3 linked regions of the Collimonas fungivorans genome follow. The protein of the gene in region 2 interacts with the protein of the main gene of each other region in a pairwise test. Links are inferred from orthologs where the notes say so. Each region holds a gene or a part of one and is shown on either strand. Other genes may lie near its edges. The genes, in order: CFter6_RS15190, grpE and groL.

Evidence for each region.
Region 1: the proteins of grpE (region 2) and CFter6_RS15190 interact in binary tests that used the Escherichia coli proteins (3 or more experiments, as listed by UniProt). The link is inferred for Collimonas fungivorans from one-to-one orthologs.
Region 3: the proteins of grpE (region 2) and groL interact in binary tests that used the Escherichia coli proteins (3 or more experiments, as listed by UniProt). The link is inferred for Collimonas fungivorans from one-to-one orthologs.

What each region holds. Positions count from the first base shown.
Region 1 is NZ_CP013232.1:3,549,729-3,560,964, forward strand. The notes cover bases 3,434-6,417. They hold CFter6_RS15190 (Nramp family divalent metal transporter), read right to left. Parts: upstream 5,595-6,417; coding sequence 4,272-5,594; downstream 3,434-4,271. Other genes in these bases: CFter6_RS15185 (acyl-CoA dehydrogenase), read left to right, coding at 3,434-4,275; CFter6_RS15195 (DUF4019 domain-containing protein), read left to right, coding at 5,718-6,143. Outside these bases: CFter6_RS15170 (TetR/AcrR family transcriptional regulator), read left to right, coding at 1-269; CFter6_RS15175 (alkene reductase), read left to right, coding at 409-1,524; CFter6_RS15180 (maltoporin), read right to left, coding at 1,580-2,818; more of CFter6_RS15185, read left to right, coding at 3,088-3,433; CFter6_RS15200 (LysR substrate-binding domain-containing protein), read left to right, coding at 6,547-7,449; CFter6_RS15205 (cupin domain-containing protein), read left to right, coding at 7,462-8,094; CFter6_RS15210 (ATP-binding protein), read right to left, coding at 8,112-9,626; CFter6_RS15215 (response regulator), read right to left, coding at 9,604-10,317; CFter6_RS15220 (ABC transporter substrate-binding protein), read right to left, coding at 10,318-11,236. UniProt on the Escherichia coli protein: H(+)-stimulated, divalent metal cation uptake system. Involved in manganese and iron uptake. Can also transport cadmium, cobalt, zinc and to a lesser extent nickel and copper. Involved in response to reactive oxygen.
Region 2 is NZ_CP013232.1:4,946,379-4,949,231, forward strand. It holds grpE (nucleotide exchange factor GrpE), read right to left. Parts: upstream 1,771-2,853; coding sequence 1,231-1,770; downstream 1-1,230. Other genes in the region: dnaK (molecular chaperone DnaK), read right to left, coding at 1-1,125; hemH (ferrochelatase), read right to left, coding at 2,267-2,853. UniProt on the Escherichia coli protein: Participates actively in the response to hyperosmotic and heat shock by preventing the aggregation of stress-denatured proteins, in association with DnaK and GrpE. It is the nucleotide exchange factor for DnaK and may function as a thermosensor.
Region 3 is NZ_CP013232.1:4,771,573-4,782,743, reverse strand. The notes cover bases 4,788-7,706. They hold groL (chaperonin GroEL), read right to left. Parts: upstream 7,114-7,706; coding sequence 5,461-7,113; downstream 4,788-5,460. Other genes in these bases: groES (co-chaperone GroES), read right to left, coding at 7,214-7,507; CFter6_RS20935 (methionine ABC transporter ATP-binding protein), read right to left, coding at 4,788-5,123. Outside these bases: CFter6_RS27055 (YadA-like family protein), read left to right, coding at 1,587-2,447; CFter6_RS20945 (MetQ/NlpA family ABC transporter substrate-binding protein), read right to left, coding at 2,556-3,365; more of CFter6_RS20935, read right to left, coding at 4,074-4,787; CFter6_RS20920 (hypothetical protein), read right to left, coding at 7,968-8,579; CFter6_RS20915 (hypothetical protein), read right to left, coding at 8,625-9,371; CFter6_RS20910 (Ig-like domain-containing protein), read left to right, coding at 10,030-11,171.

The sequences.
Region 1 (11,236 bases), 1.4 Mb from region 2 along the record:
GTAATTTTGCCGCCGAAATGTCGGAATCCAGCGAGCTCTGCCGCCTTACCCTGCAGGAAGTGGTGGCCGGCTGGCGCAAGCGCTTCGCCAGTTACTTGCGCAAGGCCCAGGCCGACGGTTCGGTACGCACCGACCTGAGCGCCGAGCAACTCACCGATTTTTTCTGGAACGCCTGGGAAGGCGCCATGCTGCGCATGAAAATCGAGCGCTCGACGGCGCCGGTGCGCGCCTGCGTCAACCTGATGTTCGACCATTTTTTCCTGCCGTAAAACTACAGAAGGCATGAAAGCTATTTTTTATAACAAATTCGAGACGACCGGTCACTTATCAACCTGCATTGCAGTTTTTTTTCAGCAGAAAATCAAACCACCAATCGCCTGACAGCGATTTATTCACGAAGGAATGTATATGAGCCGCACCCCAGAAATCCGCACCGAAGACAGCCTGTTCCAGCCAGCCCGCATCGGCGACATCGAAGTATCCAACCGCATCGTGATGGCGCCGCTGACGCGCAACCGCGCCGGCGAAGGCAACGTGCCGAACGAACTGAACCTGAAGTACTACGCCCAGCGCGCAGGCGCCGGCCTGATCGTCACCGAAGCGACCCAGGTGTCGGCCCAGGCCCAGGGTTATGCCAACACGCCTGGCCTGCATACGCCGGAACAGGTCGCCGCCTGGAAAAAAATCACCGACGCGGTACATGAAAAAGGCGGCCGCATCGTGGTCCAGATCTGGCACACCGGCCGCATGTCGCATACCTCCTTCCAGCCGGACGGCAAGGCGCCGCTGGCGCCTTCGGCAATCCGCGCCGACGCCAAGACTTATGTACCGGGCGAAGGCTTCATCGACACTTCCGTGCCACGCGAAATCACGCAGACAGAAATCGCAGTAGTCGTAGACGACTTCCGCCAGACCGCGAGACGCGCCCTGGAAGCCGGCTTCGACGGCATTGAAATCCACGGTGCCCACGGCTATTTGCTGGACAGCTTCCTGCGCGACGGCTCCAACCACCGCACCGACAACTACGGCGGCAGCATCGAAAATCGCGCCCGCCTGCTGCTGGAAGTGGTTGCCGCCACCACCGCCGAAATCGGCAGCGGCCGCGTCGGCGTCAGGTTGTCGCCGGTGTCGCCGGTCAACGATTCCAGCGAAAGCGCCCCGCAGCCGCTATTCAACTATGTCGTAGAGCAGTTGAACAAATTCGACCTGGCCTACCTGCACGTAGTAGAAGGCCACACCGGCGGCCCACGCGACAACGCCCCGTTCGATTACGAAGCGCTGCACCAGCGCTTCGACGGCGCCTGGCTGGTCAACAACGGTTACGACCGCATGATGGCGCGCCAGGCAATCGCCAGCGGCCACGGCGACCTGGTCGCCTTCGGCCGCGCCTTCATCACCAATCCGGACCTGGTGCATCGCCTGCAGCACAACCTGCCTTTGAACGTGCCGTTTGAAGATGCCCCGCTGTATGGCGGCGTGGGCGAGCATGGCTATACCGACTACCCGGCCCTGACCGAAGCGTAAACAGTTGGCTGATGCAGCTTAGGCATCGGGAAAGTCGGGCGCGGCTTTCCCTGCCTTACCACCAGGTCTCCAGCTGCATGCCGATGCTGGAACCATGGGTTGCGCCGCCAAACGGGCCGTCGCGGGCCATGGCGCTGCCACCGGCAGCTGCGTCTTGCGCCGCCTGGTTCCATTTGGCATAGGTATAGAACAGGCGGAGTTCAGGACGGCTGAAGAAAGATTTTCCCATCGTCACTGCCGGGCCGATCGTGAACTTGGTAAGGCTGCGGCTTGCGCCGTTGCCGGGGCTGACGACGTCGCGCCCCAGGTCGGCCTGTATCTTGAAATGGTCGCTGACCGCATATACCGGGCGAACACCCAGCGAAATCCAGTTCTGCCTGTAACCAGGGCTGCTTTCATGCTGGTATACGGCCGCCAGCATGCCGCTGAATTTGCGTGTGAATTGCCATAGCAGGCTTTCACTGAGCCGCCAGCGCCGCCAACCGTGGCCGGGGAATGCCTGGTTCACCGTATTGATAGTGTCCCCCGCCCCCTGTCCATACTGGATGGCAACCTTGTTATAGCCGCCGAACAGCTGGTCCTGCTTGTGCTGCGCGGTGAAGGAAAAACCGCCATGCCCATCCACCCCGGCGGGTTTCTGCATCAGCGACAAACCCAGCTGCAATTCGCCATTCCGATTGGTGCGGATGCCGGCCACCTGGAAGTCGTGGCGATTCGCCAGCCGGGCCTGGAACTGCGCGTCTTGCCTGAACAAAGCATAGCTGTACTGCAAGCCGTTGATGGCGACGTTGTCGATGCCGGCGCCGAAGCCGCTTGGATTCCAGTAATAATAATCTATCGTGTGAATATCGTGCCGATGGTAGTAGATACGGCCGGCCCATATACGCACCTGCGGATTCATGCCGGGCAGGTTGGTCGCCTGCAAGTAGGCCTGAGGCAGCCGGATGGCGCCATTGGTGCTGGAATTAAAATGCGGAAACACATTGCCGGGGTTGTACAAGCTGGCCATCACATCGGCGCTGACGACCATGCCGTTGGCCAGGCCAAACAGTTTTTGCCGCGCTTCCAGTTCGCCGTAATTCTCACACTCGTTGCCGAGCCGGTACTTGCTGGCGGCTCCCGCCAGCTGGAAACAAGGCTGCGCACCGCCGTTGCCGCCGATTGCAGCGCCGCCACCGGCACGCAGGTAACCATGGAATTCGAAACCGTCAAGTCCGGCGGAACTGTCGACGCCGGCACAGGCGATGCCGGAAAATGCCGTTGATAGAATGGTGCAACATAACTGTTTCCTCACTCATGCCTCCTGGTTCAGGTTTATCAGACGATGATGCTGCCCGGCCTATGCAGCGTATTGATTCGGGGATTCGGAGATGCGGGAATGCGCGTCTGCGAACACGCGCGGCATGCATGCCCAAGGTTACAATGGGCACAAGGATGCAACTATAAGTAAAAGCCGTAATATGGCGAAAGCCTGCGCCGCTTTCGAGCTCCACGGCGAGATGTAAATCAATCCCCTCTGCCGGATAAGCAGATTGCAATAGCAAACGATCTTGGAGAAAACGTATGCCTTCATCACACGCCAGTTTCCATTGGGACGACCCGCTCTTGCTGGAGCAGCAGCTCAGCGGCGAGGAGCGCCTGGTGCGCGACAGCGCGGCCGCCTATGCGCGCGACAAGTTGGCGCCGCGGGTGCTGATGTCGTTCCGCAATGAACAGACCGACGCCGGGATTTTTCGTGAAATGGGCGCGCTCGGCCTGCTCGGCGCGACCATTCCGGAACAGTATGGCGGCGCTGGCCTGAGCTACGTCAGCTACGGCCTGATCGCGCGCGAAATCGAACGCATCGATTCCGGCTACCGCTCCATGATGAGCGTGCAAAGCTCGCTGGTGATGCTGCCGATTTTCGAATTCGGCAGCGAAGCCACGCGGCAAAAGTACTTGCCGCAGCTGGCCAGCGGCGAACTGATCGGCTGCTTCGGCCTGACCGAACCGGACCATGGCTCCGATCCCGGCAGCATGGTCACGCGCGCGCGCAAGGTCGATGGCGGCTACCAGCTCTCCGGCAGCAAGATGTGGATCACCAACAGCCCGATCGCCGACGTGTTCGTGGTCTGGGCCAAGGACGATGAAGGCGCGATCTGCGGCTTCGTCCTTGAAAAAGGCTGGAAGGGATTATCGACCCCAGTCATCCACGGCAAGGTCGGCTTGCGCACTTCGATCACCGGCGAGATCGTGATGGACCAGGTGTTCTGCCCGGAAGAAAACGCCTTCCCCGAGGTGCGCGGCCTGAAAGGCCCGTTCACCTGCCTCAACTCGGCGCGCTACGGCATCGCCTGGGGCGCGCTTGGCGCTGCCGAATTCTGCTGGCATGCTGCGCGCCAATACACCATGGAGCGCAAGCAGTTCGGCCGGCCGCTGGCGGCCAACCAGCTGGTGCAGGTGAAGCTGGTGAACATGCAAACCGAAATCACCATGGCGCTGCAGGGTTGCCTGCGGCTGGGCCGCATGAAAGACGACGGCAGCGCCTCGGTGGAAATCACTTCCATCATGAAACGCAACTCCTGCGGCAAGGCGCTCGACATCGCCCGCGTTGCGCGCGACATGTTGGGCGGCAACGGCATTTCCGACGAGTTTGGCGTGATCCGCCACCTGGTCAACCTGGAGGTGGTGAATACCTACGAAGGAACGCATGACGTGCACGCGCTGATCCTGGGACGGGCGCAGACCGGCATCCCGGCGTTCGCCAGCTAGCCGACGCCGAACACCTGCAGCACCAGCCAGATATTCGCCGCCGAAATCAGCACGAACAACAGCCAGGACACCGCCGCCGTCAGCCACGAATTAGCGAACACGCCCATCACGTCGCGCCGGCTGGTGAGGCGGATCAGCGGATACATGGCGAATGGCAGCTGCAGGCTCAGCACCACCTGGCTGAGCACCAGCAGGCGCCCCACCGAATGCTCGCCCCAGGTCAGCACGCCGATCAGCGCCGGCACCAGGGCCAGGCCGCGCGTCAGCAGGCGCCGCTGCCAGCACGGGATCCTGAGGTTGAGAAAACCTTCCATGATGACCTGGCCGGCGATGGTACCGGTGAAAGTCGAGCTCTGTCCCGAGGCCAGCAGCGCCAGGCCGAACAGGATGCCGGCGGCGGCGCTGCCGGTAATCGGATCTAGCAGGTGATACGCCTGGTCGATATCGACCACCGAAGTATTTCCGGTAGCATGAAACGCGCTCGCCGCCAGCACCAGGATGGCGCCGTTGATCAGCAGCGCCAGCAGCAGCGAAACGATGGTGTCGAGCCGCGACAGCTGTATCGCCTGGCGCCGGCTGCTGTCGTTCTTTTCCACCACCCGCGTTTGCACTATCGATGAATGCAGGTAGAGGTTGTGCGGCATCACGGTGGCGCCGAGGATGCCGATCGCCAGGTACAGCGGCTCCCGGCTCGACAGCGCGCTCAAGGATGGCAGCATGCCGGCGGCCACCGCGTGCCAGTCCGGCTTCAGGAACACCAGCTCGGCGAACAGGCAGACCGCGATCGTGATCACCAGGCCAAGGATGATGGCTTCGATCTGGCGGAAGCCCTTGCCTTTCAAACCCAGCACCAGCACCGTATCGAACGCGGTCAGGAGCACGCCGGCCGGCAGCGAGACGCCAAGCAGCAGCTTGAACGCCAGCGCGCACCCCAATACCTCCGCCAGGTCGCAGGCGATGATGGAAATCTCCGCGAAAAACCACATGCCCATGCTGACGCGCGGGCTGTAGTTCTCGCGCGAATGCACCGCCAGGTCCTTGTTGGTAGCGATGCCCAGGCGCATGCTAAGGCATTGCAAGACGATTGCCGCCAGGCTGGACGCCAGCACCACGAACAGCAGCTGGTAACCGAACTGCGAGCCGGCCTGGATCGAGGTGGCCCAGTTGCCGGGATCCATGTAGCCGACCGAGACCAGCAAGCCGGGGCCGACGAACCTGAGGATTTTTTTCCAGAACGGACCGCTGCTCGGCACTGAGACGGTGCCGGCAACTTCGGAAGGGCAAAACGGTGCAGTGGCAGTGGTCGGCAAACGATACATGTAGGCTTCCTGATAGAGTTGCCCCAATTCTATATTGTCACGGGCATTGCGTATGTCCGCTGCAACCCCTATGATTTGAGCGTACTTTCCAATATGGCAGCAGTTCATCCGGGGGCTAGGAAAATGAAAACCATACTGACGCTGGTCACCGTCGCATTGCTGGCCGCTGCCACGCCCTCCTTCGCTGCAGACCCGCAAGCCGAGCTCATCCAGCAAGCCGAAACCGCAGCCAAAACCTGGATGATGCTGACCGACGCCGGCAAATACGGTGAAAGCTGGGAACGCGCAGGTACATTCTTCAAGACCGGCATCGCAAAAAACACATGGGAAACCGGGATCCGTTCATTACGGGCGCCGCTCGGCCTGGTAAAAATGCGTGAGCTGAAAAGCACAGAGTATGCAACCACCCTGCCCGGCGCACCCGATGGCGAATATGTGGTGATCCAGTACGAGACGCAATTCGAAAACAAAAAATCGGCGACGGAAACCATCACGCCCATGCGTGAAAAAGACGGCAGCTGGAAAGTCTCGGGTTATTTCATTCGCTGACGGCAGCAAAAAGAAACACGGTGCGGGATGCGGCGGGAAGGAAGCAGGGAATGCTGATCGGCAGAGTTGCGGCCATGGCGGCCTAGCTTGACCCCAGGATCCGAAAGCCACCTTGTGAGGGCCTCGAAATCTCTTAAAACAGGGCGCCTTGTGGGCAAATCTGGAGCATAACCAGAAAACGTTTTGCGCAGCGGCAGAACAGGTCTGTCGCTGCGCTCATTGAAACATCGTTCAATGTAAAATCGGTGTGGCTATCGTTGGCAATTGTTGGCTATGCCGATAACAATATATCCAGTGCAGACAGTGTCACAAGAATGGAATATCATGTCCACTCACAAATTTGTATGCGCCATAGCAGTTTGTTATAGAGCGTTACAACCACCCCCTGCATTGACATAAAATCATGATCCGTTTCAGACAAATCGAGGCTTTCCGCTCACTGATGATTTCCGGCACCAGCGTCTCTGCGGCCCGCCGCATGCATGTGACCCAGCCGGCAATCAGCCGCCTGATCGCCGATCTAGAGGCCGACCTCGGTTTCCGCCTGTTCAACCGCGCCAAAGGTCGCCTCGAGCCGACCAATGCCGGCGTGCGTTTTTACAAGGCAGTCGAAGAAAATTTCCTGGGGCTGGAGCGGCTGATGCAAGTGGCGGGCAATATCCGCCATGAAGCCCCCGAAGGCTTGACTGTCGCCTGCCTGCCGGTGCTGTCCACCACCTTGCTGCCGGAAGTGCTGCAACGCTTCTTCAAGCAGCATCCCGATGTCTCGGTCAAGATCGACAGCTGCACCGTACCGGAAATTCTGGTCAGCCTGCAAGACCTCAAGGTCGACATGGCGCTGAGCCTGGCGTTTCCGCCGTTCGCCGGCATCGAAGTCGAGCCGATCATGGAAGCCACCGTGCTGTGCGCGATGCTGGCGACCCATCCGCTGGCGCAGAAGGAAATCATCCTGCCGGAAGACCTGGACGGCGAAAACGTGATCGGCTGGATGCCCAACAGCGCGCAATCCTATGACCGCGAATTGTCGACGCTGAACTCGGCTGCGATCCGCCCCAACTACACCATCCAGACGCATACCTCGCATACTCGCTACGCCATGGTCGCCAACGGTTTCGGCGTCGCCATCGTGGAGCCGTTTGCAGCCAAGATCTGGCGTCCGCACGGCGTCGTCACGCGGCCATTCAAGGCCGACATCAACTATAAATACGTGCTGGCCTACCCCAGCGGCGGCATCCGCTCCGAACTCGCCCACGACCTGCGCGAAGCCGCTCTCCACGTTGCGAAAAACTATAACTTCGGCCTGTAAAAAGGAACAAGAATGTATTCACCTGAAAGACTGATTGAAAATTTAAGCGGCTACCTTGGCGAATTGGAAGAGCTCATTTCAGCGGCCGCGCAAACCGGCTCGGCTGAAAAAAGCAGATTGCTTATAGAAAAATCGAATATAGAAACATACGTCGGAAAACTCCAGGCGCTGCCTGGAAACCATCGCCTGGATGCAAAACATATCGAGTCCGGACTTGCGCTGGAACCCCACCCGGAAGGCGGCTTCTATCGCGAATTCATACGGACCGGCGCTTGCACCGTCATTTTTTACCTGCTGCCCGAGCAAGCCATCTCCAGCTGGCACAGCCTGAAAGACACGCAAGAGAGATTCAGGCTGATCTCAGGGGATTCTTTATTGATCCCGAAAATAGATGCCGACGGACTGTGGAAGTCCGAAGAAGCAGTGACTTATGAAAATGACGTCGTCATAGAAAAAAACCAGGATTTCGGCGACTGGTTCGGCGCCTATCCGAGCGGAGAGTACGGACTCGTCACTTGCGAATGCAGAGGGCCGTTCGAGTTTGCGAAATTCAAGATCATCGACCAGGAAAACCTGGCCGCATTTCACGGCAAGAATCCTGGGCACAAAAAAATCATCGATAGGCTTTCACCGAAGGCCGCTTAAAGCCGCCCTGGCCAGTTCTAATCGGCAGGTAAAACGATCGTGGCCACCAGGCCGCCTTCGGCGTGATTGCGCAAATGCAGCTCGCCGCCATGCGCCTGCACGATATTGCGCGCAATGCCCAGTCCGAGTCCCATGCCGCCGGCATTCTGGTCGCGACCATGCTCCAGCCGGGTATACGGCTCGAACAGGCTGTGCAAAGCTTCTTCCGGCACTCCAGGGCCATGATCGCGGATCTGGATCTGGATATTGCTGCCGGCCTCATTGATCAGGCCGGCGACCGAGATTTCCACCTTCTGGCCATAGTGCAGCGCATTGTCGAACAGGTTGCCGATGGCGCGCTTGAGCGCCAGCGGCTTGGCCATCACCGTCAGGCCCGATTCGGCAAACGCCACTTCGTGCCCCGCCATGCGGGCGTCGCGGATCATGCGCAGGATCAGGGCATCGAGTTTTACCTCGGTGCGGTTTTCATGGATATCGCTGTCCTTGACCGACTGCAAGGCGCCCTTCACCATCATGTCGAGTTCGTCCAGGTCCTCGTGGAATTCGCTGCGCAGATGCTCGTCGTCCAGCAGTTCGGTGCGCAGCTTGAGGCGCGTGATCGGCGTGCGCAAATCGTGCGAGATCGAGACGAACAGGCGCTCGCGGTCATCCAGGTAACGCTTGATGCGTTCGCGCATGGCGCGGAACGCGCGCGCGGTCTTGATGAATTCGCGGCTGCCGGTTTCCGGCAATTCGGGCGCGGCCTCGCCTTTGCCGAACGCCTCGGCGGCATCCGACAGCGCCGCCAGCGGCCGCGTGGTCCAGCGCACCACCAGGATCGACAGCAGCAACACGGTGGCCAGCGACAGCCCCTGCAGCAACAAGCGCTCGGGCGACAACGGGTTATCGCTGTCGAGGAAATAAGGATTCGGCATAAGCGCCGCCAGGTAGAGCCAGTTGCCGGGCTCGAGTTCGGTCTGGATCACCAGCACCGGCGCCGGGTTGGGCTTGATCAGCAGCGTATGCTGGACCCAGCTGTCCGGCAGGTCGGCAACCTGCAAACCTTGCGGCGACACCATCAGGTCGTCGGGCCAGGCAAACGCCAGGCGGAAACCGGGCAGGAACGGCAGGTCGGTTTTCAGTGTGGCGCCGATATCGGCCAGCGCCATGTTGGCCAGGGCATTGTTGGCAATCTTGTGGATGGTCACCGGGCCGTCGTTGGTATTCACAAAAAACCGGGTGCCGCCCATCTCGCGCAGCTGCTGGATCAGGATAGGCCGGTAATTCGCCGGCAAGCTCATGAAAAAACGGACTGCGCTGGCTGCGCTGTGCGCCAGGTGCTGCGCCGCTGTCTTGGTTTCGACCTCGGCCTTGCTGCGCAATTGCGCGGACCAGATCAGGCCGCCGGCCAGCTGGGTCACCAGCACGCCGAATACCATCACCACCGACAGGCGGCCCAGCAGCGTATGCGGCAACAGCCAGGACAGCAGCCGGCTATACCATGCCGACCAGCTACGCTCGGGCACGGCTTCAGACTTGCGCAGCGGCCACATCGGCAGAAAATACGTAACCGGCGCCGCGCACCGTCTTGATCAGGTGCGGGTCCTTGCCGCCGTCGTTCAGGCGCAGGCGCAGTTTGCTGATCTGCACATCCAGCGAACGGTCCAGCGGCCCGACATCGCGGCCGCGGGTTTCCTCGCACAGGACGCCGCGGTCGAGCACATCGCCCGGGTGTTCGACAAAATATTTCAGCAACTGGTAATCGAGACCGGTGAGCGCCACCGGCTGGCCATCCGGATCGCTCAGGGTGCGCTCCACCGTGTCCAGCGTGAAGCCGACAAAGCGGTAGTAGCGCGGCGCCACCGCGCTGTCGATGCCGGTACGGCGATGGATGGCCTTGATGCGCGCCAGCAGCTCACGCGGACTGTAAGGCTTGGCGATATAGTCGTCGGCGCCCAGCTCGAGGCCGACCACGCGGTCGGTTTCGTCGGAACTGGCGGTGAGCATGATGATCGGTACGTTGGATTTGCGCCGGACCGTCTTGCACAAGGCGAAGCCGTCGGTATCCGGCAGCATCACGTCCAGGATCACCAGCGACAGTTCCTCGGCGTAGCGCTGGAACTCAGCCAGGAACGCCTCGCCGTTATGCGCCAGGCGCACTTCGTACTGGTTCTTTTCCAGGTAGGCTTTCAGCAGCGTCCTGGTTTTCTGGTCGTCGTCGACGATCAATATCTTACGCATCAACTATTCCTGCTTTCCTGTCTTCGACAGAGATCGTGCAATGCTCGCCAGCTTGCGCTGGACATCGCTCTCGCCCATCTTGTCATCCACAAAATAACGGTGTACTTCAGCCACGATGGCGTCTTTCGCGGTTTCGTCGGCGGCCATGCGGTGCACCAGGCTCGGCGCCTGGAACGCGCTGCCCTTGCTGAACGCGCTCCATGAGGCGCGTGCGCAGCTATCCATTTTCGACAAATCCGGCGAACGCCATACCGAGATTGCACCCTTGACCTGATTGTAAGCGCTTTGCACCGGCTGCGACATGATCAGCTGGGCCAGCTTTTCCTGCGCCGGCTGGTGCGAATAGTCGCCGGCGAACATGGCCAGGGTATCGACACTATATAGATGGTAGTCTGCCGTGCCCGGCACCGCCGCACAAGAAAAATCCTGGTCGGTGTTCAAGCCCCAGGCCAGCAACTCCCCCTTGGCCCAATCGCCCATGACGAACATGGCGGCATCGCCGTCAGCCAGCTGGCGGGTCATGTCCGGCCACGGCCGTTCCCTGAGCGGCTGCGGCATCCACTCCTTGAGCGCCCGCAAGCGCTTCAAGGCATGGGTCATGCGGGCGTCGCCAAAGGCGGCGGGATTCAGGTCGACAAACAGGGAGCGGTAATAAGTCGGCCCGCTTTCAGCCAGCACCAGGGTTTCAAACAAGGTTGCGACCTGCCAGGCTTCGCTGCTTTGCGCCAGCGGCGTGACGCCGGCCTGCCTGAGCTTTTCCGCCACCCGTTCGAACTCCGGCCAGGTCTTGGGCGCAGCCAGGCCGAGCCGGTCGAAAACCTTCTTGTTGTAGAACAGGTTGTTGATGCGGTGGATGCCAAGCGGCGCCGCTACCACATGACCGCGGTTGTGCACCAGCGACCATACGGTCGGAAACAGCAGT
Region 2 (2,853 bases):
GCCGACGGCGACGGCTTCATCCGGATTGACGTCCTTGCGTGGTTCCTTGCCGAAGAATTCCTTCACCTTTTCCTGCACCTTAGGCATGCGGGTCATGCCGCCGACCAGGATGATGTCGTCGATGTCGGAAACCTTGACGCCGGCGTCCTTGATAGCGATACGGCAAGGCTCGATGGTCTTGGCGATCAGCTCTTCCACCAGCGATTCCAGCTTGGCGCGGGTCATCTTCAGGTTCAGGTGGATCGGTGCACCGTTCGCCATGGCGATGTACGGTTCGTTGATTTCGGTCTGTTGCGACGACGACAATTCGATCTTGGCGCGCTCAGCGGAAGCCTTGATGCGTTGCAGAGCGATTGCATCCTTCTTCAGGTCGATGCCGTTGATCTTCTTGAACTCGTCCAGGATGTAATCGATGATGCGCTGGTCGAAGTCTTCGCCGCCGAGGAAAGTATCGCCGTTGGTGGACAGCACTTCAAATTGCTTTTCGCCATCGACATCTGCAATTTCGATGATGGAAACGTCGAATGTACCGCCGCCCAGGTCATATACCGCAATCTTGCGGTCGCCCTTTTCTGCCTTGTCCAGGCCGAAAGCCAGCGCAGCCGCGGTCGGCTCGTTGATGATGCGCTTGACGTCCAGGCCAGCGATACGGCCGGCGTCCTTGGTGGCTTGGCGCTGGGCATCGTTGAAGTAAGCCGGTACGGTGATCACGGCTTCGGTGACTTCTTCGCCGAGGTAGTCTTCAGCAGTCTTCTTCATCTTGCGCAGCACTTCCGCGGAAATTTGCGGCGGCGCCAGTTTCTGGTCGCGCACGCCTACCCATGCATCGCCGTTGTCGGCCTTGATGATCTGGTAAGGCATCAGCGCGATGTCTTTCTGCACTTCTTTTTCGTCGAACTTACGGCCGATCAGACGCTTGGTGGCGTACAGCGTGTTGGTCGGATTGGTGACTGCCTGGCGCTTGGCAGGAGCGCCGACCAGGATTTCGCCGTCTTCTTGATAAGCGATGATGGAAGGCGTAGTACGCGCGCCTTCCGAGTTTTCGATCACTTTTGGCTGACCGTTTTCGATAACCGAAACGCAAGAATTGGTGGTGCCCAAGTCAATGCCGATAATTTTACCCATGGTGTATGTCCTTTACTGAATATCTGATGAATGTTTGGATGGTCTGAATATAGGGAGCGAAAGCGCGCTTTCAAGCGCTAAACTGCTCGCTCCTGGCGTTTTTTTCTATTTTCCTTGCGCCACGACGACCAAGGCTGGCCGCAACAGACGATCGGCAATGGTGTAGCCCTTTTGCAGCACGGTCACCACGGTATTGGCATCCTGCTCGGCCGGCACTGTCGAAATAGCCTGGTGCTTCATCGGGTCCAGCTTCTCTCCAACTTCCGGCGAGATTTCCAGCAAACGGTTTCTTTCGAAGGCAGACGACAGCTGCTTGAGCGTCATTTCCACGCCTTCCTTGAGTGATTCCAGCGAAGGCGTTTCGATCTTCAGCGCCATTTCAAGGTTGTCCTTGACCGGCACCAGCGCCTCGGCAAAACCTTCGATCGCGAATTTATGGGCGCGGGCAATATCTTCCTGGGCCCGGCGGCGGATGTTTTCCGACTCGGCCTTGGCGCGCAGGAAAGCATCCTGCATTTCGGCGATCTTGGCTTGCGCTTCCGACAACTGGACTTCCAGCGTCGTTTCGGGAATTACCGCTGCATCTTCGGCAACCTGGCTCTTTTCCGTTTGCGCCTGTTCGTTCTGATTTTCCATGTGTTCCATTCAAAAATCTCCAACAATCAATAACTTACTAAGTATAGGAAGCCAAATGAGGCTAAGCCCTTACTTTTTCAAGGGTTAAAAAATGAGCGCCCTGATTTGGCTGCAGGCCGTGGTCCGGTTGCCGGGGGAATACATCAAACCTGGCAACAATTTGAAACAACATTTACCAGCCAGGGTTTGCTGCAACGCGACATCGGAACTAAGCTGTAGGTGTGGACTCCAACAAGCGAATGTTGCCTCACCCCAACAAACAAAAAGGGAAATATCGTGAAACTACCGTTAATTTCCGCATTTCTGGTCGTTTATATTTTGCTTGCAGCAAGCTGGATCAGCTATTCGCAACTGATCGCATTATATTGACTTTGGCTGATCGCCTTTGCAACTTGCAAAACAAGCAATAAACGCCCATATGCACCCGGCATTGGGCGCTCATTATAGTTGCGCCTTGCCGGAGCGGCGCACTCACACTCAAAATTTCTACGCCAGATAGGCTGTTCTATTGGCTTGCGCCCAGGCGCACAGCCTGTTGCCGCGACACCTCAGCCTGCTGCATCAATTCTTCCCGCTCGCTCTCGGTGGTAGGCCAGCCGATCATGTGCTCCTCTACCAGCGAGGCCATGCCGGTTATCCAGGCCGGTGCCTGGTTCAGGCAGGCAATGAAATGGAATTCCTTGCCGCCCGCCCTGAGGAAATCCTGTTTCGCCTCTATCGCAATCTCTTCCAAGGTCTCCAGGCAATCGCTGGTGAAACCCGGGCACATCACATCGACCCGGCCGACGCCCTGCTTCGCCAGTTTTTGCAAGGTCGGCGCGGTGTATGGCTGCAGCCATTCGGCCTTGCCGAAGCGCGACTGGAAAGTCAGCTGATACCGCTCCGGCCCCAGCCCCAGCTGCTGCGCCAGCAGGCGTGCGGTTTTCTGGCATTCGCAATGATAGGGGTCGCCCAGCAGCAAGGTACGCTTCGGCACCCCGTGAAAACTCATGATCAGCTGGTCCGGCGTGCCGTGCATCGCCCAGTAAGCCAGCACCGACTCCTTCAGCGCCTGGATGTAGGCTTCGTGATCGTGGTAGTGCTTGATGAAAC
Region 3 (11,171 bases), 170 kb from region 2 along the record:
GCACAGCCAACAGCAATGTAGATTCCCTGTCGACTTCCACCTCGACCGGCCTGAGCACCACCAACAGCAATGTCTCGTCGCTGTCGACCTCGACTTCCACTGGCATCAGCTCGCTGTCGACCTCGACTTCGACCGGCCTGAGCAGCGCCAACAGCAGTGTGACGTCGCTGTCAACGTCGACCTCGACCGGCCTCAGCACAGCCAACAGCAATGTAGATTCCCTGTCGACTTCCACCTCGACCGGCCTGAGCACCACCAACAGCAATGTCTCGTCGCTGTCGACCTCGACTTCCACTGGCATCAGCTCGCTGTCGACCTCGACTTCGACCGGCCTGAGCACAGCCAACAGCAATGTGGATTCGCTCTCGACTTCAACCTCGACCGGCCTGAGCACAGCCAACAGCAATGTAGATTCGCTGTCGACTTCAACCTCGACTGGCCTGAGCACGACGAACAGCAATGTCACATCGCTGTCGACTTCGGCTTCCACAGGCATTACCTCACTGTCGACCTCGACGTCGACCGGCCTGAGCAGCGCCAACAGCAGCGTGACTTCGCTCTCGACTTCAACCTCGACTGGTCTCAGCACGGCCAACAGCAATGTAGATTCGCTGTCGACTTCAACCTCGACCGGCCTGAGCACAACCAACAGCAACGTTTCCTCGCTGTCGACCTCGACTTCGACCGGCATCGCCTCACTGTCGACTTCGACTTCGACCGGCCTGAGCACGGCCAACAGTAATGTGGATTCGCTGTCGACATCAACCTCGACCGGCCTGAGCACAACCAACAGCAATGTGGATTCCCTGTCGACGTCAACCTCGACCGGCTTGAGCACAACCAACAGCAACGTTTCCTCGCTGTCGACCTCGACTTCGACCGGCATCGCCTCGCTGTCGACTTCGACCTCGACCGGCCTGAGCACCACCAACAGCAACGCCAACTCACTGTCGACTTCGACTTCGACCGGCCTGAGCACCGTCAACAGCAATGTGAGCTCGCTGTCGACCGGTGTCTCCAACCTGCAGAAATCGGGCGTCGCCAATTATTTCAAGGCGGACGGCAAGCTGGATGGTTCGGACGATGCAAAGGTAAGCACCGGTTCGAATTCGGTGGCGATCGGCGCCAATTCGATCAATCAGTCAGTCCTTGGCACAAACCGCGACAATGTGGTGTCGGTCGGTTCGGTCGGCAAGGAACGGCAGATCATCAACGTCGCCGCCGGTACGGAAAACTTCGATGCGGTCAACGTCAGCCAGTTGAACTCGCTGTCGACCTCGACCTCGGCCGGCCTCGGCTCGCTGTCGACCGGCCTGAGCACCGCCAACAGCAACGTCGGTTCGCTGTCGACCTCGACTTCGACCGCCTTGTCGACCAACACCAGCAGCATCAATTCGCTGTCGACCGGCCTTTCCAGCAATACTTCAAATATCAATTCCTTGTCGACGGGATTGTCTACCACCACCAGCAACGTGAGTTCATTGTCGACCTCGGCCTCGACGGGAATTGCATCCTTGTCGACCGGCATTTCGTCCTTGTCGACAGGCTTGAGCCAGGTGGGTTCGCTGTCGACCGGCCTCAGCAATATGGCCAATGGCGCGGCTTCATTGTCGACTTCCTTGAAACCGCTGGTGGATGCATCTGCGGCAGCTAACGCCAATGGCGCCACCATCGGCGCCACCACCATAGGCGGCGCCAACAGCAACGGCAGCGTGCGCACCCGCGGCACCAGCGGCACGGCCGTCAACAATGTGAACGCCGCCACCTGTGGCAGCGTCAACGGCGTCGACGCCACCGGTTTAGGTTTGTGCGCGCAAGCGACCAAGGATGGCGCAACGGCGATCGGCTCGAACGCGCAGGCGACCGATACCAACACCACCGCAGTCGGCTTCCGTGCATTGGCTTCGCAAGCAGGTTCGGTGGCGATCGGCTACAACGCTCGCGCTACCGGCGATCCGACCGTGGCAGTCGGCAATGATGCACTGGCTTCAGGCAACGATGCGGTAGCGCTGGGCGCCGGTGCCCAGGCTACGGCGAACCGTTCGGTGGCGTTGGGCGCCTATTCGGTGGCGAACCAGGTCAATACGGTGTCGGTCGGCGCCGTCGGCAGCGAGCGCCGCATCACCAACGTTGCGCCAGGGATCAACCTGACTGACGCCGTGAATGTGTCCCAGCTGCGCGATATACAAAACCAGATTGGCGACATCAAGCGTATTGCCTACGCCGGTATCGCCATGAGCATGGCGGCGACGGGCGCGGTGATGCCGACCCTGTACGGAGGCGAAAAAGGCCTCGGCGTCGGCATCGGTTCCTACCAAGGTTACGGTGCGCTGTCCTTGCAATTCAGGGCGGTCAGCAAGAAGGGCAATAGCGCCTGGGGCATCGGCGTCAGCTCAACCGGCACCAATACCGGCCTGAGCGTCGGCTACGGCTTGCGCTGGCAATAAGTCAGGCCGTAGGGTGGGCAGGTTTTCTGCCCACGCAGAGCGTCTCTCATGCGCAAAAAAAAGCCCGCGCTGTTTATGCAGCGCGGGCTTTTGTGTTCTTGCCTTGTATTACCAGGCCGGAATCACCGAACTCTTGAACTGGTTCACGACATACTGTTTGACTTCAGGGCTGTGGTAAGCCTTGACCAGCTTGGCTACCCAAGGCTTGTCCTTGTCGGCGGCACGCACCGCGATGACATTGGCATACGGGCCTTTCGCCGCTTCGATGGCGATGCCGTCCTTGGTCGGATCCAATCCGGCGGATTCGGCATAGTTGCCGTTGATCGCGGCCGCATCCAGGTCATCCAGCGAACGCGGCAGCTGGGCCGCATCGATTTCGACGATCTTCAGTTTCTTCGGGTTGTCCACGATATCCAGCGGCGTCGCTTTCAAGCCGGCGTCCGCCTTCAGTTTCAGCACGCCTTGCGCCTGCAGCAGCAGCAGGGCGCGGCCGCCATTGGTCGGGTCGTTAGGCACGCCGACGCGGGCGCCGGTTTTCAGGTCCTTGAGCGACTTGATTTTCTTGGAATACACGCCCATCGGGAAAGTGATGGTGTAGCCGACATTCACCAGCTTATAGCCGCGGTCCTTGATCTGCGCTTCCAGGTAAGGCAAGTGCTGGTAGCTGTTGGCGTCGAGGTCGCCGGCAGCCAGCGCGGCATTGGGCTGGATGTAGTCGCTGAATTCGACCACCTGGATGACCAAGCCATCCTTGGCCGCCACTTTTTTGACGATTTCCAGGATCTGCGCATGCGGACCGCCGGTGGCGCCGATCTTGATCGGTTTGTCTTGCGCGAAGACGGCGCTGGCGGGAGCGGCGCTCAAGCCCGCGATCAGGCCCAGGCCGGTAAAGAACTGCACTAATTGACGACGATTCATTTTCTTCCTTTCAAAAATCATGGCAGGTCCGGCGCCAGCAACTGCGTGCGCAGGGTCCCGAAAAAATCAGCGATGGCTGAGGCGGCGCACCAGGATGTCGCCCAGCGTCTGCACCAGTTGCACAAATACGATCAGGATCACCACTACCAGCAGCATCACCTCAGGCAGGAAGCGCTGGTAACCGTAGCGTATCCCCAGGTCGCCGAGGCCGCCGCCGCCGATGGCGCCCGCCATCGCCGAATAACCGACCAGGCTGACGAAGGTGATCGTCAGGCCGGCGACGATGCCGGCAAAGGCTTCCGGCACCAGCACCTTGTAGACGATCTGCCAGGTAGTGGCGCCCATCGCCTGCGCCGCTTCGATCAGGCCGCGTTCGACTTCGCGCAGCGCGGTTTCCACCAGGCGCGCGATGAACGGCGCGGAAGCAATCGTCAGCGGCACGATCGCCGCCGCGGTGCCGATCGAGGTGCCGACAAAAAAGCGCGTGAATGGAATCACCGCCACCAGCAGGATGATGAACGGTGTCGAGCGCACCGCATTGACGATCAGCCCGGCGACCCGGTTGAACAGCGGATGCGGCAACACGCCGTCGCGGCCGGTCAGGTGCAGCGCGATACCCAGCGGCACGCCAAGCAGGGCGCCGAGAATGCCGGAGATGCCGACCATCATCAGGGTTTCCCGAACGACGACAAAAAAAGATCGAGCATTTCAGATGACATGGTTGAGCTCCTCTACTGTGACGCCCTGGGCTGTCAGGTAAGCCATGGCGGCCTGGATGTTTTCGCTGGTGCCGTTGGCCAGAATCGCCAGCGAGCCGAACGCCTGTCCTTGTATTTCGTCGATCTGGCCGTGCAGGATGTTGAAATCGAGATCGAACTTGCGTACTGCTTCCGACAACAGCGGCTGATCGACGCCCGAGCCTGTGAATGCAAAGCGGAACAGATGATCGGTGCCACTGCCGGCATCGCTCTGCGCCAGCCGCGCGCGCAGCCGCTGCAATACGCCTTGCGGCAGTTCCTGGGCAATCACGTCGCCGATCAAGGCGCGCGTGACTTCGTGCTTGGGCGAGCGGAACAGCTCCAGCACCTCGCCGTGCTCGATCACTTCGCCGCTTTCCATCACCGCCATGCGGTCGCAAATCATCTTGATGACTTCCATCTGGTGCGTGATCAAGACGATGGTCAAGCCCAGCTCGCGATTGATCTTGCGCAGCAGTTCCAGGATGGAACGAGTGGTTTCCGGATCGAGCGCCGAGGTGGCTTCGTCGGACAGCAAGACTTTCGGCTCATTCGCCAGCGCCCGCGCGATGCCGACACGCTGCTTCTGGCCGCCGCTGATCTGCGCCGGATAACTGTCCTTGAGCGCGGTCAGTCCGACCAGTTCCAGCAGCGGCGTGACCTTTTTAGCGATCTCGCTTTTGGACAAGCCGGCCAGCTCCAGCGGCAGCGCGATGTTGTCGTACACGGTGCGCGACGACAGCAGGTTGAAGTGCTGGAAAATCATGCCGATTTCCCGCCGCGCGCCGCGCAGCTGCTCGGCGTCGAGCGTGGTCAGGTCCTTGCCGTCGACGACGATGTTGCCGGAAGTAGGGCGGTTCAGCAGGTTGAGGCAACGCACCAGCGTGCTCTTGCCGGCGCCGCTGCGGCCGATGATGCCGAAGATTTCGCCCTTGCGGATCGACAGGCTGACGTTGCGCACCGCATCGACCGGCCCGCGCGCGCCGTTGAAGCGCTGGGTGACTGCTTTGATTTCTATCATTTCAGAATGAAAAAAGGCAGCTGATTGCATAAACATCAACAATCTCGCCGCCGTTATGTATTTTAGTAGGTGCTTATTTTATAAGCGTTTGTCAAGCATGGGAAGGAACATTTAGGCATGGCGTTATTACCGTCGTGTCTATGCAAATACAAACACCGCAGACGTAGTTAAATGGGGTCAGAGTTTTTTTCGCGTTTTTTGCGAAAATTACTCTGACCCCATTTAACGGGCTACGGAGCGCGATGTAAAAAAGCCCGCGACGGATAACCATCGCAGGCTTTTTCATAAAGCAACAACAGATGTTTCACAAAGGCCGGAAGAATGCCGGCCTTTGGAATTACATCATGCCGTCCATACCACCCATACCGCCCATGCCACCCATGCCGCCTGGCATGCCGCCAGCCGACTTGTCTTCTGGCTGTTCAGCGATCATCGCTTCAGTAGTCAGGATCAGGGAAGCAACCGAAGCGGCGTTTTGCAATGCCGAACGGGTAACCTTGGTTGGGTCCAGGATGCCCAGTGCAATCATGTCGCCATAAGTGCCGTCGGCAGCGTTGTAACCGTAGTTGCCCTTGCCAGCCAGGACTGCATTGACCACAACCGATGGCTCGTCGCCAGCGTTGAATACGATCTGGCGCAGTGGCTCTTCGATCGCGCGCAGCACGATCTTGATGCCGGCTTCCTGGTCAGGATTGTCGCCCTTCAGGTCCTTGATGTTGGCACGTGCGCGCAGGAATGCCACGCCGCCGCCTGGCACAACGCCTTCTTCAACTGCTGCACGGGTAGCGTGCAGAGCATCTTCAACGCGGGCTTTCTTTTCTTTCATTTCAACTTCGGTAGCAGCACCGACTTTGATCAGCGCAACGCCGCCGGCCAGCTTGGCGACGCGTTCTTGCAGTTTTTCACGGTCGTAGTCCGAAGAGGCTTCTTCGATCTGCGCGCGGATTTGCTTGACGCGTGCTTCGATGGTGATGGCTTCGCCGGCGCCGTCGATGATGGTGGTGTTTTCCTTGCTGATTTCGATACGCTTGGCTTGGCCCAGTTCAGCCAGGGTAGCTTTTTCCAGTGTCAGGCCGACTTCTTCAGCGATCACTTGGCCGCCGATCAGGATAGCGATGTCTTCCAGCATGGCTTTACGACGGTCGCCAAAGCCTGGCGCCTTGACAGCTGCAGTCTTCAGGATGCCGCGGATGTTGTTCACAACCAGGGTAGCCAGCGCTTCGCCTTCGACATCTTCTGCGATGATCAGCAGAGGACGGCCGGACTTGGCGACTTGTTCCAGGATCGGCAGCAGGTCACGGATGTTCGAAACTTTTTTGTCGAACAGCAGGACGAACGGGTTTTCCAGGGCAACAACTTGCTTTTCCTGGTTGTTGATGAAGTATGGCGACAGGTAGCCGCGGTCGAATTGCATGCCTTCGACGATGTCCAGTTCGTTTTCCAGCGACTTGCCGTCTTCAACGGTGATCACGCCTTCTTTGCCGACCTTGTCCATTGCCTTGGCAATGATTTCACCGATGTCGGTGTCGGAGTTAGCCGAGATCGAACCGACTTGGGCGATTTCCTTGCTGGTGGTGGTTGGCTTCGACAGGGTCTTGATTTCGGCAACGATGGCGACAACAGCTTTGTCGATACCGCGCTTCAGGTCAGTCGGGTTGAAACCGGCGGCAACATACTTGAAGCCTTCGCGCACGATGGCTTGCGCCAGCACGGTTGCAGTAGTAGTACCGTCGCCAGCGTTGTCGGAAGTCTTGGAAGCGACTTCTTTCACCAGCTGCGCGCCCATGTTTTCCAGCTTGTCTTTCAGTTCGATTTCTTTAGCGACCGAAACGCCGTCTTTAGTGACGGTAGGAGCGCCGAAGCTGCGTTCCAGGACCACGTTGCGGCCCTTAGGACCCAGGGTCACCTTGACTGCATTAGCCAGGATGTTGACGCCGTTGACGATCTTGGCGCGTGCTTCATCGCCGAAAATTACTTGTTTTGCTGCCATGTTTTATTCTCCTGAATAGGTTCAATTCGATTGGGTAGTGACCGGATCCGGTCGGAAGCGCCAGGCGCCGGCCAACCAGAGAATTCCGGCCTGGCCGGAATTACTTGGCTTCGACTACGGCAAACAGGTCTTCTTCGCGCATTACCAGCAGTTCATTGCCGTCGATCTTGACAGCCTGGCCGGAGTATTTGCCGAACAGAACGCGGTCGCCAACCTTGACTGCCAGCGCACGGACATTGCCGTTTTCCAGAATCTTGCCGTTACCGACGGCCAGGACTTCACCTTGATCCGGCTTTTCGGCAGCTGCGTCTGGCAGCACGATGCCGGATGCAGTTTTAGTTTCCTGGTCGAGACGCTTGACGATGACGCGATCGTGCAAAGGACGAAGATTCATATGTGACTCCTTGAGATTCAACAGGTTATTTGTATTTGCAGCAACATCGCAGCAAAGTGGACTGACCGCTCTGCTTTGCTATATGAATGCGCCGCACAGTGACTAGGTCGAGGAGATTGTTAGCACTCTCTCCTAACGAGTGCTAAGTATAGGGACGCTCTGTCGATTTTTCAAGCCCGCATTCGAGTTCGCCGGATAATCTTCAGGCGTAGGGGGGATTAAACGTCTTTTTGCAATCGTCGCCGATCGAATGTTTCTTTTTGACAATGCAAATAATTCGACTCTGACCCTAATTATTCTATCCCCGAGATGGAAGGCGTGAACGCCAACTGATATAGGGTGGGCACCCTGTGCCCACGCGGGAGCGCGCCAATTCAGCGTGGGCAGAAAAACCTGCCCACCCTACGGCCTTGCAAATCGAGTGGAGCTCGTAGATGCGAGTTTGTGCAATCCATGTTGTTCAATTTCCTAAAACCGGCACACTGAATGTCGTTCTCTTACCGTCGACCGTAAAGCGATGCAGCAACGGCCGCTGCCGGTTTTTATCCGGGAAACGGGTCTTCAGTTCGACCTGGTGGCCGTCGGCAGTGGTGAAGCGGTTGCCCGCAATTTCAGAGAAGCCAAGCCGCCCGGCGATGACCGGCGCGGAAAACGGGATGTCGTCAGCGTCTTTCCTGCGTCCCTTCAGCAGCAGCATCTTGTCGTTCCAGATTTCACGCTTGGCGAGCTTCGCTTCATACATGTACGGCAGGCCGCGGATCTGTGAAAAACGCTGCACGAAATCGTGATCGCTGCTGAATTTCTTCTCGATCTCGGTGACCGAAAGCGGATTTGTATCTTGCACTTCAAGGCAGCAAAACGCGTCGATCTCGCCGCCGAAATCCTTGAGCGCTGTGAACACCGTGGGCGCGGCCAGCTTCCGGTCGGTGAAGATGAAATGCCGGTGCGAGATCAATTGCAAGGTGTGGTCATCGACCACCAGCACGTCCTCCCATAATCCAGCCGCCGGGGCTGCCGCAAACAGCGGCGTCATCGGCACTGCCAGGAAAAACAACGCAAACACTATTTTCATGAAATGGCCTTATTGGTGGGGTGGGCACGGGTATCCACCCTACGACTAATTTCCATCGACCGACCAGTGCACGCTATCCTCGGGCCCGTACCAGATGACGCCGTAGGAAGCGCCGACCGATTTCAGGTCGATGAAGTTTTGTACGGTCCTGGTTTTTTTCTGGGCGTCGACAATGGTTTTGCCGGCATAGCCGGTAATCACCATGTCGATCGCCTGCGAAAAATTATGCGCCGAGCGGCCCGGCCTGCTGACCGGCACCGAACTGATGCCGTAGCCGCTCACCATGTCGCGCGCCGCTGACTTCGCTTGCGCCAGGTTCGCCTTGAGCTTGTCCCGGTCCCGGTGCGACCAGTCGATATTGACCCCGCGCCAGGCCGGCACGGAAGCAGGGCGCTCCTTGTCGCGCGCAATTTGCAGCGAGTAATGCATCAGGTAGGAACGCTCTTGCGGACGGTAGGTGGTGGTAATGACGACGCGCATGCCGGCCTGCTCCAGCGCCGCAATGAACCGTTTCACGTTGCTCCGGAACGGCTCGGCCAGGTCTTCGACGCGGAGGCTCGGCATGAAGCGCAAGCACCACGGCCTGCCGCTGGGTTCGAGCAGCATCGGCGGCGCAGACGTCGAGGGTGTCGATGACGTGTCGCTTCCTTTGCCGGCAGCGGCCCTTGCCTTTTGCTCCTCGATGTACTGCATGATCTGGGCCGGAGTAAGTTGTGAAGGGTCGCGCGCGGACAGGTTCGATGCGAATGCGCACGGCGCAGGAGCGGCCGCTGCCAGAAGCAGGGCGGCCATTACGCGGACAGGTTTGCTTCGAACGTATTCGAATAATCGATAAAAACCGAAATGGCGCATGATTTTTGTTGTTTTCAGACGTCAGCTTGCTTCTATTCTATGCTCCCCGGCATCAATGTGGTGGATCAGGGGTTTGCGAATCAGGCATCAATCGAAATGTCATATCGTGGCTGCCGGGGAATTTTTGTGACATGGATTTAACAATGTTTTGCACAGTTTCTTCTCGTTGTAAATACCTGAATCAGCAATGACACAGCCGCTCTTCAGCAATAGAACCGTCGATTTTCCCGGCCGTGGCTATCGCCGCGATAGCCGTCTCATAGGCAGATACTGGCTGCCAGCGCAATCGCGCTAAAACGACGGTCCGACAGCGCTCGGATTTGTCCTACATTTTTCACGGATTTATCCCCATTCGAAGTCAATCCGAGCCTACAGACCGCAAGTTGTCTCATCTCTAAAATCCGCTCTACGTCGAAGCTCGGCAACCACGAAAGATGTCTTTCACGGCCGGGTTTTACTGCGCATGGGGTGTAGCTGATTTTTATCGGACACGCCGGCACGCGCAAGACCGCAGTCTCAAGCGGCACAACCGCGTTGTGGCGTACCGTCGCTACCACCGTTCACATTAAGCAATTCAGTCTTTTAAGGAATTATTATCATGGCAGCAAGCGCAGTTAAAGTAATCGTGGTCGATGGCAAGGAAATCACGCAGAGCGTGGACCTCCGCACGACCAAGCAAGGTTCCGCCACCAAGGTGAAAGCCATCAAGGGCGGCAAATTCATCCTGGCCGATGCCGACACCGGCGCAGCCCCGGAAAACATCACCGTACACCGCGTCGGCAACGACCTGCACGTGTCCCTGGAAGGCACCGGTTACGAAGATCCTGAGCTGATCATCGAAGGTTTCTACAGCGCAGACGGGCAGGGCGAAGAGCTGGTCGGCGTGGCCGAAGACGGCGCATATTACGAATACATCGCTTCCGATGCGGAAGCTAACCATGAAGCCGGCATGCTGGGCGAAGGCGTGAGTTCCCCGCTGGTGCTCGGCCGCAACCCGCTGGTCGGCTTCGGCAGCGGCCTGGTGCCTGCCGCCGGCATGAGCTGGCTTGGCCTTGGCCTGTTCGGCCTGGGCGCGCTGGGCCTGATCGGCGCGGCGCTTGCTGGCGATAACGGCGGCAACCCAGGCAATCCCGGCGACGGCGGCAACCCAGGCAATCCTGGCGACGGCAAGCTGACCATCGGCGATATCACCGACAACGTCGGCACCACCACCGGCTCGATTCCTCCGGGCGGCAGCACTGACGACAACACCCCAACCATCATCGGCGACGGCGGCACCCCGGGTAAAGTCATCACCATCATCGACAACGGCAAGCCGATCGGCTCGACCATCGTCGACGACGACGGCAAGTGGACATTTACCCCTGACAACCCGCTGGACGACGGCCCGCATGAGATCGTCGTGATCGAAGACGGCAAACCGCCATCGGACGGCCGCGACATCATCATCGACACGGTCGCGCCAGCCCAGGTCCTGATCGAATCGGCCTTGGACGACGCCGGCAGCAGCACTGGCTTCCTCGACAACGGCGCCATGACCGACGACAAGACCCCGACCCTGAGCGGCAAGGCTGAAGCCGGTTCGCTGGTCAAGCTGTACGCCGACGGCAACGAGGTTGGCAGCATTGTCGCCGACGCTGACGGCAACTGGACCATCACCTCCAGCGAACTGCCTGACGGCCCGCACAAATTCACCGCCACGGCGACTGACGCCGCCGGCAATGTCGGCCTGCCATCGGC